4 regions of the Brachybacterium sp. AOP3-A1-3 genome follow, and region 2 is predicted to be linked to each of the others. Evidence: riboswitches for the same ligand, from Rfam matches in the RefSeq annotation. Region 2 holds a riboswitch; each other region holds the start of a gene.
The links. A riboswitch is a leader RNA that binds a small molecule or an ion and turns the genes downstream of it on or off. The one in region 2 is predicted to bind thiamine pyrophosphate.
Positions count from the first base shown of each region.

Region 1: another riboswitch for thiamine pyrophosphate. It lies ahead of ACT3T5_RS07695 (YkoF family thiamine/hydroxymethylpyrimidine-binding protein); the one in region 2 lies ahead of thiC (phosphomethylpyrimidine synthase ThiC).
Region 3: another riboswitch for thiamine pyrophosphate. It lies ahead of ACT3T5_RS11095 (ECF transporter S component); the one in region 2 lies ahead of thiC (phosphomethylpyrimidine synthase ThiC).
Region 4: another riboswitch for thiamine pyrophosphate. It lies ahead of ACT3T5_RS11235 (bifunctional hydroxymethylpyrimidine kinase/phosphomethylpyrimidine kinase); the one in region 2 lies ahead of thiC (phosphomethylpyrimidine synthase ThiC).

Region 1 covers NZ_JBQSXM010000004.1:108,108-111,574, reverse strand. The annotation lists gene ACT3T5_RS07705 (MBL fold metallo-hydrolase) at 139-855, shown strand; gene ACT3T5_RS07700 (MBL fold metallo-hydrolase) at 908-1,672, opposite strand; TPP riboswitch at 1,806-1,914, shown strand; gene ACT3T5_RS07695 (YkoF family thiamine/hydroxymethylpyrimidine-binding protein) at 1,953-2,723, shown strand; gene ACT3T5_RS07690 (ECF transporter S component) at 2,720-3,355, shown strand; gene ACT3T5_RS07685 (ATP-binding cassette domain-containing protein) at 3,345-3,467, shown strand, end outside.
Region 2 covers NZ_JBQSXM010000002.1:221,347-224,813, forward strand. The annotation lists gene ACT3T5_RS03795 (alpha/beta hydrolase) at 1-113, opposite strand, end outside; gene ACT3T5_RS03800 (hypothetical protein) at 110-346, opposite strand; gene thiC (phosphomethylpyrimidine synthase ThiC) at 422-2,203, opposite strand; TPP riboswitch at 2,205-2,315, opposite strand; gene ACT3T5_RS03810 (sugar O-acetyltransferase) at 2,600-3,169, shown strand; gene ACT3T5_RS03815 (hypothetical protein) at 3,251-3,467, shown strand, end outside.
Region 3 covers NZ_JBQSXM010000007.1:30,571-34,037, reverse strand. The annotation lists gene ACT3T5_RS11100 (ATP-binding cassette domain-containing protein) at 1-1,229, opposite strand, end outside; gene ACT3T5_RS11095 (ECF transporter S component) at 1,207-1,788, opposite strand; TPP riboswitch at 1,837-1,944, opposite strand; gene ACT3T5_RS11090 (hypothetical protein) at 2,010-2,576, opposite strand; gene ACT3T5_RS11085 (M13 family metallopeptidase) at 2,602-3,467, opposite strand, start outside.
Region 4 covers NZ_JBQSXM010000007.1:64,748-68,214, reverse strand. The annotation lists gene glgP (alpha-glucan family phosphorylase) at 1-51, shown strand, start outside; gene ACT3T5_RS11245 (ABC transporter substrate-binding protein) at 88-1,413, shown strand; gene ACT3T5_RS11240 (hypothetical protein) at 1,419-1,541, opposite strand; TPP riboswitch at 1,619-1,712, shown strand; gene ACT3T5_RS11235 (bifunctional hydroxymethylpyrimidine kinase/phosphomethylpyrimidine kinase) at 1,737-3,371, shown strand; gene ACT3T5_RS11230 (MFS transporter) at 3,368-3,467, shown strand, end outside.

The DNA.
Region 1 (3,467 bases), on a different contig from region 2:
GCCGGGGGTTCGAACCGGTTCCGCAGGAAACTCGAACCGGTTCCGCAGGGAGACCGAGCCGGATCTGCAGGGCATTGGCGTGGTGGTCCCGTGGTCGTACGGTGGGGGCACCCGATTCCGCAGACCCCGGAGGCAGCCATGAAGATCCGTCACCTCGTCCATTCCTGCCTGCTCGTCGAGATGGCCGGGCGGAGGGTTCTCGTGGACCCCGGCATCTTCAGCGGCGAGGCCATGCGAACGCTGGGCACCGAGGTGCTCGCGGGCGTCGACGCCGTCGCCGTCACGCATCAGCATCCTGATCATCTCGACCGCGGCCTGCTGGACCACGTCCTGGCTGCGAGCGCGCAGGCGGTCGTGATCGCCGAGCCGGAGACGGCCGCGCAGCTCGCCGAGAGCAGCGAGGACGGCGCCGCGGTCTCGACCGAGCGCCTGCTGCCGCTCAGCGCGGGCGAGGCTCATGAGTTCCCAGCACTGGACGGTCGCGAGGCGCTGCGGATCGTCGCGGCAGGCGGTCAGCACGCCATCATCCATCCCGACATCCCGCGCGTGGGCAACGTGGGCCTCGTGCTCTCCGCCGGGGGCGGGCCGCAGCTCGGGATCACGGGGGATTCGTTGGAGCCCCTGCAGGAGTTCCACGGCATCGACGCCCTGGCCTTCGCCGTGGTGGCGCCGTGGTCCAAGATGTCCGAGACCATCGACTTCCTGCGCGCGGTGCGCCCGCGTCTGGCTCTGCCGGTCCACGATGCGGTGGCCAGCGAGGGCGGCCGGTCGATCTACCTGCGCCAGTCCGGTGCGCTCTCGCCCGAGGGCACCGAGGTGCGCGACTGGCCGGAGGACGGCGTCGTCGAGCTCTGAGCTCTGAGCTCTGAACGGAAGGTGCCGGTCCCGCCGTCCTGGCACCTGGTGGTCAGGGCCGAGGGCGTGTGAAGACGGGCGCTGCCGAGGCGCGCGCTTCGGCGACGGCTGCCCGCATCTGACCGCGCCAGACCGGTCCGTGACCGGGGACGAGGGTGTCGGCGTCGATCTGCGCGATGCTGCCCAGGGTGTCGTAGAGCCCGACCGGATCGTGGGCGGTCAGCGCCGGCAGCAGCTGCGGCCCGACGCGCGAGGTGACGGGATGCCCGGTGATCAGCGCGTCGCCGGTGAGCACGACGCCTGCCCTCGGCAGGTGGTAGATGGTGTGGCCCGAGGTGTGCCCGGGGCAGGCCAGGGCGACCGGGGCCCCCGGGAGATCCAGCGCCGTACCGGTCCTCACGGCCTGCGTCTGCGGCAGCCGGATCGAGGACAGCGCACCGGCGCGCAGGAGGGTGAGCGTCCAGAGCGCCGTGCGCGGCCGCCAGCACTGCGGCAGGACGTCCGCGGCCGTGGCCTGCTCATGGGCCTCGCCGCGGAGCATGGGCAGTTCGTGCTCATGGGCGTGGAGCGGGAATCGATGGATCTCCTGCAGCTGCGGGAGAGCGCCCACATGGTCGACATGGGCGTGAGTGATCAAGGCACCCCGGATGTCCTCCACCCTGTTCCCGATGTGCTCGACGGCGGCGATCACGGCGCCCAGATCCTTCGGATAGCCCGCATCGATCAGGGTGAGGTCACGGCCCTCTCGCACCAGCGTCCAGTTCGAGGCGATCCCCGAGACCATGAAGACGTCGTCGGCAATGGCGTGGATCTGCATCTTTCCCACGATCCTTGTGCTCCCCTCCTGGAGTTCCGGCCCCGAAAGTATCAGCCGCGCGCGACCGCTCCAGGGCCCGGGCGACGGGTTCTGTGAACGTGGCCGTCGGTGAGCCCGCGGTCCCGTCTACAGTGGCCCCGTGCACGGGAGTCCGGTAGGCCGGGCTGAGAGGGAGTTCTCCAACTCCGACCGTAGAACCTGACCCGGATCATGCCGGCGCAGGAAGCTCCGCCGGGCGAGATCCGCCGCGTGCCCGTGCCCTTCGTGAAAGGCACGGACCATGACCTCAGCGTCTGCCGCATCCGTCGGCGCCCCGCCCGCAGTCCCGGAGAATCCCGCCGACCCCACTGATCCCGCCGATCCCGTCGACCCCATTGATCTCGCTGATTCCCCCGATCCCACGGCGACGCCGCTCGGGTTCGGCGTGGGCGCCCGGGTGACCGTCGCCGTGATGGCGGACGACTACGCGCCGCTCCTGCTCGACGTCCTCTCACGCCTCGACGGGACCGGCCTCGTGCGCGAGACCGGCGACGTCTCCACCTACATCGGCGGCCATGAGGTGCACCTGCAGCGCTATCTCATCGATCTCGCCGAGGATCTCGCCCGCACCGAGCACCACGCCACGATCTCCGTGCTCCTGTCCCGGGGATGCCCGGGGGAGGTGGCCTGCGAGCTGCCCGGCGGGGCCGGACCCCGTGCAACGGACGTGCCGGAGCCCCGCCGCACAGGCCGCTACGCCGCGGCGGAATGGGCTCTGTACCCGCTGGCCGATCAGGTGCTCGCCGATGGCACGCTCCCGGACCACATGCGGGACATCTACGCGGCGATCGATCACGCCCGCGAGCTGGGGACCTTCCGGGGCTCCGAGCACTTCGTGACCCGTCTCGAGGGCGACGTCGGCGACGTCCTGGCCACGGCGATCGCCGGATGGCTGCTGGTGGGACGCGGCGTCCAGCACGTGACGAGCCACCTCTCGATCTCGCTGAACAGCCCCTCGCACGCGACGCGCACCCTGGACGCGACGCGCACCCTGGACGAGGTGACGCGATGACCGCGATGCAGGAAGCCCCGTCCCGGAGGCGCGCCCGCTTCACTCTGCGGGAGATCGTGCTGGTCGTCGTGCTCGGCGTCGTGTTCGGCTTCCTGTACTGGATCTTCGTCCAGGCATGGAACGGCCTTGCGATCGCCATGGGCCCCGCGGGCGATCTCGCCCAGCACGTCCTGTTCGGATCCTGGCTGCTCGTGGGGCCGATCGCCGTGGCGATCCTCCGGCGACCGGGCAGCGGCATCCTCGCGGAGCTGATCGCCGCGGTCGTCGAGGTGGTGTTCCTCGGCAGCCCGGTCGGCCCGCTGCTGGTGCTCTCGGCGCTGCTGCAGGGCATCGGCAGCGAGCTGCCCTTCGCCCTGACCAAGTACCGCCGTTTCGGCTGGGGCGTGTTCGCCGCGTCGGGCGCCCTCGGCGCCGGGCTCGTGTTCTTCTGGACCGCGTATCGGATGGGCTGGTACGGGCAGGATCTGCTCGAGCTGCGCCTGGGTGTGCAGGTGCTGTCGGGGATCGTGCTCGGCGGGCTGCTCGCGAGGACCATCGTCGGCGCCCTGCGGAGAACGGGCGTGCTCGACGACTTCGCGATCGGAGCCGCACCGCTCGACGCACAGGCAGCCGTGGAGCGTCGTGTCCGCTGAGACCGTCCACGGCGGGCCGAGGGGCGCGGCGGGCCCTGCCTCGAACCCCTCCGCCGCGCTCCTCAAGGCCGAGGAGCTCGAGGTGGTGCTGCCCTCGGGGGACGGGGTCGGG
Region 2 (3,467 bases):
TGCCCGCCCACGATCCAGGTGCCCACCTCGGGCAGGTCGGCGGTGAACGTGTCCAGACCGCGCCGATCGAACAGCGACAGGTGCAGCCACGGCTTCACGACCACCACGGTCATGTTCTGTTCGGTCCGGAGGACCCGGTCCCCGCGGGCTGCAGGATCAGTGAGGCACTCGACTCGGTGACTCTGATCCCGGAGTCCTCGAGGACCTGCCCGACCGGCTCCGGCTCCGCCTCCATGATCTCGAACCGGCTCCACACCAGGAGCGCTGCGACGGCGAGCACCACGAGTGCGAGCAGCACGACGAGCAGGCGGAGCGCCCAGCGGCGGGCCGGACGGGCGGTGGTCATGGACCCACGGTAGGGCACCCGCGTCTCGACCACGTTCTCGATCTCGTCCTCGCCGGGCCGGCCCGCCGGATGCCGTCAGCCATCGCTCCCGGAACCCGCGGGCAACGACGGGTCCGGCAGGTACACGGTGCCGCCCGCCTCGCGGAACTCGCGAGCCTTCGCCTCCATACCGGCCCGGGCGATCTCCGCCTGCTCCGCGGCGTCGCCGTAGGTGTCGCGGATGTCCTGGGACAGCCGCATCGAACAGAACTTCGGGCCGCACATCGAGCAGAAGTGCGCGGTCTTCGCGGGTTCCGCCGGCAGGGTCTCGTCGTGGTACTCCTGCGCGAGCTGCGGATCCAGGGACAGCCCGAACTGGTCGCGCCACCGGAACTCGAAACGCGCCTTCGACAGGGCGTCGTCCCGGGCGATCGCCCCGGGATGCCCCTTGGCGACGTCGGCCGCATGGGCCGCGATCTTGTAGGTGATCACCCCGGTCTTCACGTCATCGCGATCCGGCAGCCCCAGATGCTCCTTGGGAGTGACGTAGCAGAGCATGGCGGTGCCATAGCGGGCGATCTCCGTGGCGCCGATCGCCGAGGTGATGTGGTCGTACGCCGGGGCGATGTCGGTGACCAGCGGACCCAGCGTGTAGAACGGCGCGCCGTGGCACAGCTCCTGCTGCCGCTCCACGTTCTCGCGCACCAGGTGCAGCGGGATGTGTCCGGGCCCCTCGACCATCACCTGCACATCGTGCTCCCAGGCCCGCTCGGTGAGCTCGGCGAGGGTGTCGAGCTCTGCGAACTGGGCGGCATCGTTCGCGTCGGCGAGGGAGCCCGGCCGCAGCCCGTCGCCCAGCGAGAAGGACACGTCGTAGCGGGCGAAGATCTCGCACAGCTCGTCGAAGTGCTCGTACAGGAAGTTCTCGCGGTGATGGGCCAGGCACCAGCCGGCCAGGATGGACCCGCCACGCGAGACGATCCCGGTGACCCTGTTCGCGGTCAGCGGCACGTACCGCAGCAGCACCCCGGCGTGGATGGTCATGTAGTCCACGCCCTGCTCGCACTGCTCGATCACGGTGTCGCGGAAGATCTCCCAGGTCAGCGCATTCGCCTCCCCGTCGACCTTCTCGAGCGCCTGGTAGATCGGCACCGTCCCGATGGGCACCGGAGAATTGCGCAGCAGCCACTCGCGGGTGGTGTGGATGTCGTCCCCGGTGGACAGGTCCATGACCGTGTCCGCGCCCCAGCGGGTGGCCCATTCGAGCTTGGAGACCTCCTCGGCGATCGACGAGGTCACCGCCGAGTTGCCGATGTTCGCGTTGATCTTCACCAGGAAGGCCTTCCCGATGATCATCGGCTCCGCCTCCGGATGGTTCACGTTCGCCGGGAGGATCGCGCGGCCTGCGGCGAGCTCGCTGCGCACCAGCTCGACGTCGCAGTTCTCCCGCAGGGCGACGTAGCGCATCTCCGGGGTGATCTCGCCGCGCCGGGCATAGTGCATCTGCGTGACCCGGGTGCCGACGGGGGAGCGCAGCGGGGCGCGACGGGCACCGCGCCATTCGGCGCTAGCCTCGCCCCGACGCACGGCGCCGCGGCCGTCATCGGCGAGGGCGCGGTCTCGGCCCGCGTATGCCTGGACGTCACCGCGCTCGGCGATCCAGGTCTCCCGCATCGGCGGCAGCCCCACCTCCGGTACGCAGCCGGGACCGGCAGTGCGGTACACCGCCAGAGGAGGGTTCGCCGTGCCGTCGGGGGCATCGTCCTGGAGGACCCGGGTGATGGGCACACGGATGCCATGGGCAGGATCCTCGAGCACGTCGAGGCGGTGGGTGGGGTAGTTCTCGGGTCGTGCGAACTTCTCAGGGCGTGCGGACATAGCGCTGCGCTCTCCTTCTTCCTTCGCCGGCATTATCCGGGGCAGGTTCATTCGGTACTCGGACAGCGACAGTCCGATCTCAGCCCGTTGCATCGGGCACCCGAGGGATCGGCGACGATAGTAGCACCCGTCTCGACCGTGAGGATGCTCGAGCGGCTCGCCGCTGCCTCCCCTCGCGGTCGCCGGCCGCGAGGGGAGGCAGTGGATCTGGTGTGGCGCGTGCGAACGGTCCGGACTGCGATCCCGGAGTGGGGGAGGTGGGCCTGGTCGGCGACGAGGTGCCCTGCCCGTCGGCCTGGAGCGTCAGGACGGTCGAGCGTCCGCGCAGGCAGTGTTGGCTACGCTGGGAGTCGCGGCGCTGCCACCCCGGCGCGACCCTCCGTGGAAGGCGGCCCCATGACCCTCACCGACCTGCTGGACGCCCTCGATTCCGGCCAGGCCATCCCGGCGAACTCCCCGTTGCACGCGGTCATGCACGCCACCAGCCAGGAGGCGCTGAAGGTCACCGGAGAGCTCAACGGCGGCTATCACGAACCCTCCCGGGTGCGAGAGCTGCTCGCCGAGCTCACCGGCCGTGAGATCGACGAGAGCGTCACCCTGTTCCCGCCCTTCACCTCCGACTTCGGCAAGAACATCCACCTGGGCAAGCGCGTGTTCCTCAACGCCGGCTGCCGCTTCCAGGACCAGGGCGGGCTGCACATCGGCGACGACTGCCTCATCGGGCACAACACCGTGATCGCCACCCTGAACCACGATCTCGCCCCGAGCCGCCGCGGCGACCTCCACCCGGCCCCCGTGACGATCGGGAACAACGTGTGGATCGGCGCGAACGTGACGATCCTGCCCGGCGTCACCATCGGGGACGACGCCGTCATCGCCGCCGCCTCCGTCGTCACCAAGGACGTGCCGGCGAAAGCGCTCGTCGTCGGTTCGCCGGCCCGGGTGATCAGGACCGTCGAGGACTGAGAGCTACGCGCCGAAGGCCGTCGCCTCGCAGCGACGGGATGGCACCCATCAATTGGCGGGTGCCCCGCTACCTTGGGGCTTATGGCTCTTGAATTCCAGCGTTCGACGATCGCGGCTGTGCGCGCCGCGCTGCCCGAGCACCAGGTGATCGAGAAGCCACCCACACCGGCGTGGCTGAACCGGCCCGGATCGACCGACTGCGGAGACGCGTGGCCCCTGGTGAGAACGATCTACCGCCAATTGGCTGCGGCGGACCTCCCGGAAGTCATGCCCCCACGGGAACGGCGCAGCCTCGATG
Region 3 (3,467 bases), on a different contig from region 2:
AGGGCGGCGGCGATCGCGACGCGGCGCTGCTCCCCGCCGGAGAGGCGGGAGGGATGGGCCCGGGCGAGGTGGGCGAGGTCGGCGCGTGCGAGCAGCTCGTCGGCCAGGTCCTCGTCGTCCGCCCAGGGGGAGGCCAGCAGCTCGCCGCGCACAGTGGCGGCGACGAAGGAGTGCTCGGGGTCCTGGGGGACCGAGGCGATCCTCTCGCGCGGCGGGCGGTGCACGGTGCCGATCTCCGGAGTGGCGGCACCGAGCAGCGTGCGCAGAAGGGTGGTCTTGCCCGCCCCGCTGGGGCCGGTGAGCGCAGTGATCCGCCCGGCGTGCACAGCGAGATCGACCGGCGCGCAGAGCCCGCGCGTCGGCACCGTCACCCCGTGCAGTGACGCCACCGGAGCACCGTCTGGAGCCTCTGCCGGGGCCCCGTGCTGCGGTGCAGCCGACGTCGCGACGTCCTCCAGCGCCTCCGTCTCGACCAGCACCCCCGCCTCGACGAGCACCTCCCGCCGCTCCCGCAGCACCTCCTCCGGGTCCCCGTCGGCGAGGATCCGGGCCTGGTCGCCGAGCACCACCAGCCGGTCGACGTGGGGCAGCCAGGGCTCGATGCGGTGCTCGGCGAGCACGAGGGTGCGGCCCTCGGCGGCCTCGAGGATCGCCGTGCGCACCTCCTGTGCGGTCGCGGGGTCGAGCATGCTCGTCGGCTCGTCGAGCAGCAGCAGATCGGGACCCAGCGCGAGCGACCCGGCCAGGGCGATGCGCTGCTGCTGTCCGCCGCTGACATCCAGCGGGGCGCGGGAGGGATCCAGATCGCCCCGGGCCGACGCGAGGGCGTCCTCGGCGCGGCGGTGGATCTCCGGGCGGTCCAGGGCGGCGTTCTCCGGTCCGAAGGCGGCATCCCTCGTGATGGTCGCGGCCACGAGCGCATGGGTGGGGTTCTGCAGCAGCAGTCCGCGCTCGCCGGGCCGTCGCGGGGGCGGGACCAGCCCGCTGCCCTCGCCGGTCTCCTCGTCCAGCAGACCCGCGAGGGCGCGCAGCACCGTCGACTTGCCGCTCCCGCTCGCCCCGGCCAGCAGCACGCGCTGGCCGGCAGGGATCACGAGATCCAGCCCAGCGATCGTCGGCTCCCGCCGGGTGAGCGGGCGCCAGGTGAGGCCGTCCAGCGATACCGGAGCGATCGGGGTGATCGGGGAGATCGGCGAGCTCTCCGTCTCAGGCCTCGGCGATGCGGGCATGCTCACGACCGGAGGGCAGGGAGTCCACCGCGCCGGTCGCCGCCAGGGCGCGGGATGCCGCCCAGCCCAGCACACCGCACAGCAGCGCCCCGGAGACCAGGAACGCCCCCAGCATGGCCAGGGAGAACGGCCAGCTCATCTCGGGGTAGTAGATGACCTTCTCCCAGCCCCATTCCAGGACGGCGGCGAGCAGCCCGCCGAGGATCGCGACCGGGAGCGTGAAGCGCCGATAGCGGGTGAGCAGGAACGCGAGCTCGACGCCGCCGCCCTGCATCAGCCCGGAGATCGCGGTGCCCCAGCCCCACGGGCTGCCCAGCAGCATCGAGAGCACCGCGGCCAGCAGCCCGGCGAACAGAGCGGCGCCCGGCTTGCGCACGAGCAGCGCGGCGAGGATGCCCGGCAGGAACCAGATCCCGGCGAGCAGCCCCTCGGCCGGCTTGAAGGCGGCGGTGAACGGACCGATCAGCGTGTACAGCTGCCCGTATCCCAGATAGGCGACCCCGAAGGCCGCCCCGATCAGCACGGTGACCATCAGGTCGAGGGTGCGGAAACGCGTCATCACTTCTCCTTCCATCTGCACGGAAGGGGCGCACAGGACCGGTGGCCCCGCGCGGATGTCCCGACTCCCTACGCCGGTGCGAGCCGGATCAGGTTCGAGGGTCTGCGCAGGTTCGCGCACTCTCAGCACCGTGGCGGTGCTCCCCTGTCAGTGGATGACCCCGACAGTCTAGCCGTCTCGGCGGCGGGCGCGGTTCGCGTCACCGACGGGCGCGGTTCGCGTCACCGTCGGGCGCGGATCGCCTGGTCGATCGCGGCGGCGGTCGCCTCGGTGTCCTCGGGGGAGATCACATAGTTCGTCCCCGAGCGCCCGACGATCTCGACCATCTTCCCTGCGCGGGTCACCAGCAGCCGGTACGGCTGCTGCGCCTGGCCGGTCGTGTAGATCTTCCGGCTGCCGACGGGGGTGAGCTCCGCGGCCGTGGACGCGGAGGCCCGGCCCCGACGCCAGCCGTACCCGCCGAGCGTCACCCCGACCGTGGAGGCCCCCAGCGTGCGGTACTGCACGGTGCGGAAGTCCGCCAGCGGCCAGGGCTTGCGCGGCAGGAAGCCGCCGAGGCTCACCGTGAGGCCGCGCTCGTCGACCACGAACCGCGCATGCTGACCCATCCAGGTCCACAGCGTGAGCAGGACGAACAGGAACGCGATCAGCAGGCCGGCGGCCACGCTGCTGCGCGAGGACATCAGCAGCGTGGCGATCACGCCGGCCAGCACCGTCAGGCCGATGCGGGTCCAGCCGATCCGGGAGGGCCGGGTGGTGCCGACGTAGAACGGGGCGTCGGGCCTCACAGCACGCCCGTCGAGAGGTCGATGATCACCAGATCGTCACCCGGTCCTCGGGGGCGCGGTACATCCCGTCGCCCTCGCGCACGTCGAAGGCCTCATGGAACTCGGCGAGGTGGCCCACCACCGTGTTGCAGCGGAACTCCATCGGGGCGTGCGGGTCCACGGCGAGGCGACGGATGCCCTCCTGCGGGCGGTTCATGCCGCGCCACACGGTGGCCCAGGACAGGAACACCCGCTGCAGGCCGGTGAAGCCGTCGAGCTCCGGGGCGTCGGCGCCGGTGGTCGCGAGGTACGCCTTCACGGCGATGGACAGCCCGCCCAGATCGCCGATGTTCTCGCCGATGGTGAGCGCACCGTTGACACGATGGGAGTCGTCGAGCTCGCGCGGGGAGAGCTCGGAGTACTGCGCGATGAGGGTCGCGGCGCGCTCGTCGAACGCCTCGCGGTCCTCCGGGGTCCACCAGGAGGCGAGGTTGCCGTCGCCGTCGTACTTCGAGCCCTGGTCGTCGAAGCCGTGTCCCACCTCGTGGCCGATCACGGCGCCGATGCCGCCGAAGTTCACGGCGTCCTCGGCCTCGGCGTCGAAGAAGGGCGGCTGCAGGATCGCGGCGGGGAACACGATCTCGTTGCGGCCGGGGTTGTAGTACGCGTTGACCGTCTGCGGGGTCATGTGCCACTCGGTCTCGTCGATCGGGCCGCCCACCTTGGCGTACTCGAACTCGGCGTCGAAGCGGCGCGAGGCGCGCACCGTCGCGACCAGATCGCCGGGGACGATCTCGAAGCCGTCGTAGTCGCGCCAGGAGTCGGGGTAGCCGATCTTCGGGGTGAACTTCTCGAGCTTCGTGAGCGCCTTCTCGCGGGTCGCCGGGGTCATCCACTCCAGCTGCTGGATCG
Region 4 (3,467 bases), on a different contig from region 2:
CATCCGGTGCTCGCGCACCGTGCAGAGCTCGGGCTGGTCGCGACCGCCTGAGCAGTCCGCAGCACCCGAACGGAAGGTCCCGACCCCGTGCCGACTCGTCGTCAGCTCCTGCTCTCCTCCGCGGCGATGGGGGTGGCCGGGATCGGGGCCCTCACCGGGTGCTCCGAGGAGACGCCCCTGGACGTCGATGACGCCGACACCCTGCGGATGCGGGTGTGGGACGACGCCGCGGCCTCGGCCTACGAGACGTCCCTGGCGGCCTTCACGAAGGAGTCCGGCATCGACGTGCACGTCGAGGTGATCGGCTGGGACGACTACTGGAAGCAGCTCCCGCTGGATGTCGCGGGGGAGTCCCTGCCGGATGTGCTGTGGATGAACACGGCGAATCTCGCGGAGGCCCATGCCAGCGGGCAGCTGCTCGAGATCGGCGAGGTCGTGGGCGACGCCGCCGCGCAGTGGGAGAAGACCGCCACCGATCTCTACCGGATCGACGAGGCCCTGTGGGGCGTGCCCCAGATCTGGGACCAGAGCATCCTGGTCGCCCACCAGGAGCTCGTCGACGCCGCAGGAGGGGACGCCGCGGAGCTGAGTTTCGAGCCCGGCGCCGAGTCGGACGGCCTGCGCGACCTCGCGCGCGAGATCACCGTGGACGGTGAGGGCTTGCATCCCGGAGACGACGGGTTCGACGCCGCCGCCCGCGCGGCGTTCGGGTTCAGCGCGCACCCGGACCGCTCGGCGGTGCTGGGCCCCTTCATCGCCGGCCACGGAGGTGCATGGCAGGACGAGGAGGGCACCTTCACCTTCGCCTCGCCGGAGGGGATCGAGGCCGTGCAGTACCTCGCGGACCTCGCGGCGGGCCATCTCGCGCCCGACGGCGCCGAAGCGGTCGCCGACGAGGCCTTGTGCCAGAGCCAGTTCGTGGACGGCAAGCTCGGTCTGCTGCAGACGGGGACCTACGACCTCCATGTCCTCGCCGACGGGATCAAGGACGCGTTCCCCTGGTCCGTCAATCCGCCGGTCGCCGGGACGGAGGGATCCCACCCCCTGGTGCATGCGGTCGCGGCGGTCGGGATCACGCCCGACGACGACGATGAGCGCGAGGAGGCGATCGGGAAGCTGCTGAGCTGGCTGGGGAGCGTCGAGGGACAGCGACCGCTCGCGGAGAACCGCCTCGGCATCCCGGCCCACCGCGACCTGCACAGCGTCTGGCAGGAGGAATGGAAGGCCGGCGGCGTGGATGTCTCCCTCCTCGCGGAGGCGCCCGACGACGTGGCCCTCCCGGAGACCGGGAACCGGTCGGCAGAGGGCACAGGGGCCGCGCTCCCGCTCATCGCCGAGGTCTTCACCGGCAAGGCGACCGCCGCCGACGCGCTGCCGGAGGCCCAGGACGCGGCGACGGCCGCCTCGGGTTGATCCGCTCAGCCCATGGCAGGGCCGTCGCGGGCGGCAGGAACCTCGACGAAGAGCTCATCGGGCACTAGGCGGCCCGCGGTCTCGACGATCACGACGACCATGTCCGTGCCCGCCCAGGTCTGATGCACCTCTCCGGGCTCCCAGAATGCTGCCTGCGGCGCTGACGGACCCATTTCAGGGTGGACCGCCGGCCTGCCTATACTGGCCCGCGGACACGGGGTGCGCCGTCCGGCGCTGAGATCACACCCGTGGAACCTGATCTAGTTCGTACTAGCGAAGGGATGTCCTCAGTGGCTCCGTCGTACCCTGCCCGAATTCCCCGCGTGCTGTCGATCGCCGGCACCGACCCCTCCGGAGGAGCCGGCACCGCCGCGGACCTCAAATCCATCACCGCGGCCGGCGGCTACGGCATGAGCGTGGTGACCGCGCTGGTCGCCCAGAACACCCGCGGGGTGCGCGACATCCACGTGCCGCCGGTCGCGTTCCTCGACCAGCAGCTGCGCGCCGTGAGCGATGACGTGCAGATCGACGCGGTCAAGACCGGGATGCTCGGCACCGCCGCGATCATCGCGACCGTCTCCGCCTGGCTCGACGAGCACCCGCAGCAGATCCTGGTGGTGGATCCGGTGATGGTCGCGACCAGCGGGGACAGCCTCCTGGAGCCCGACGCGGAGCAGGCGATGATCGACTTCTGTGCCCGAGCCACCGCGGTCACCCCGAACATCGAGGAGCTCGCCCGACTGACGGGCGCAGAGCGCGCGGCCGACGAGCAGGAAGCCCTCGAGCAGGCCCGGCAGTGGGCCGCCCGGACCGGGGTCGCCGTGGTGGTGAAGACGGGTCATCTCCAGGCCCCGCTGGTGACGAACACGTGGGTGGAACCCGATGGCCTCGAGCATCGGGTCGACTCGGCGCGCCTGACCTCGACCAGCACCCACGGCACCGGATGCTCCTTGGCCTCGGCGCTCGCCACCCGGCTGGCAGGCGGCGACGCCCCGCAGGCGGCTCTCACCTGGGCCACGCAGTGGCTCCATGAGGCGATCGCCCACGGGGAGGCGCTGCGCGTCGGCACAGGCCACGGTCCCGTGGACCATTCCCACCGCGCCCGTCGGCTCCAGGCGGCGGGGGAGTCGACGCCCTGGCTCGTGCCTGGCCGGATCCCGGCGAGGCTCGTGAGCCCGGAGGGCATGCAGGCCCTCGTTGAAGTCGGTCTCCGCGCGGGCACCTCAGCCCCCTCCGAGGCCGGCGCATTCGAGTCCGCCGTCGAGCCGGCCGTCGCGCCGGCCGGTCCCTGGACGCGTGCCCTCTGGGCGGCGGGGGAGCCCCTTGCGCGTGCCGTCGCGGACTCGGACTTCGTGCGTGCCCTGGTCGACGGCAGCCTTCCCGACCGGGAGTTCTCCTTCTACCTCGCCCAGGACGCGCTGTATCTGCGCCGGTACTCCCGGGCGCTCGCAGCGTTGTCCGCAGCCTCGAGCGACCCCGGAGCCCAGGTGTTCTGGGCGCACGGCGCCGCGAACTGCCTCACGGTCGAGTCCGCCCTGCACCGCAGCTGGAACGGCGACCGCGAGGAACCCGAGATCTCGCCCGTGACCAGTGCCTATACCAACTTCCTGCTGGCCACGACGCGCGGCGAGGACCGGGTCGTCGCCGCGGCCGCCGTGCTGCCCTGCTACTGGCTCTACGCCCAGACCGGGGCCATGCTGCCGGCCGTCCCGAGCGACCACCCGTATGCGGACTGGCTCGATACCTACCGCGATCCCGACTTCGTCACCGCGACGCAGGGGGCACTCGACCTGGTCGAACAGGAGTTCGCCGCTGCCTCGCCGGTGGCCCGTTCCGCTGCTCTGCGCGCCTTTCTCGTCGCATGCCGTCACGAGCTGGAGTTCTTCGAGCAGGCGCTGCGCCTGGGGGAACCGGCTGCGCAGAGCCTCCGCGACCTCGCACTGGATGGGGCACGGTGAGCGCCCTCGCAGCGTCCCGATCCGATGTCGAGCGACTCCCTCCCCAGGGGCGGGCAGCACTGCGGGCCGGAGTGGTCGGCAACTGGATCGACAACA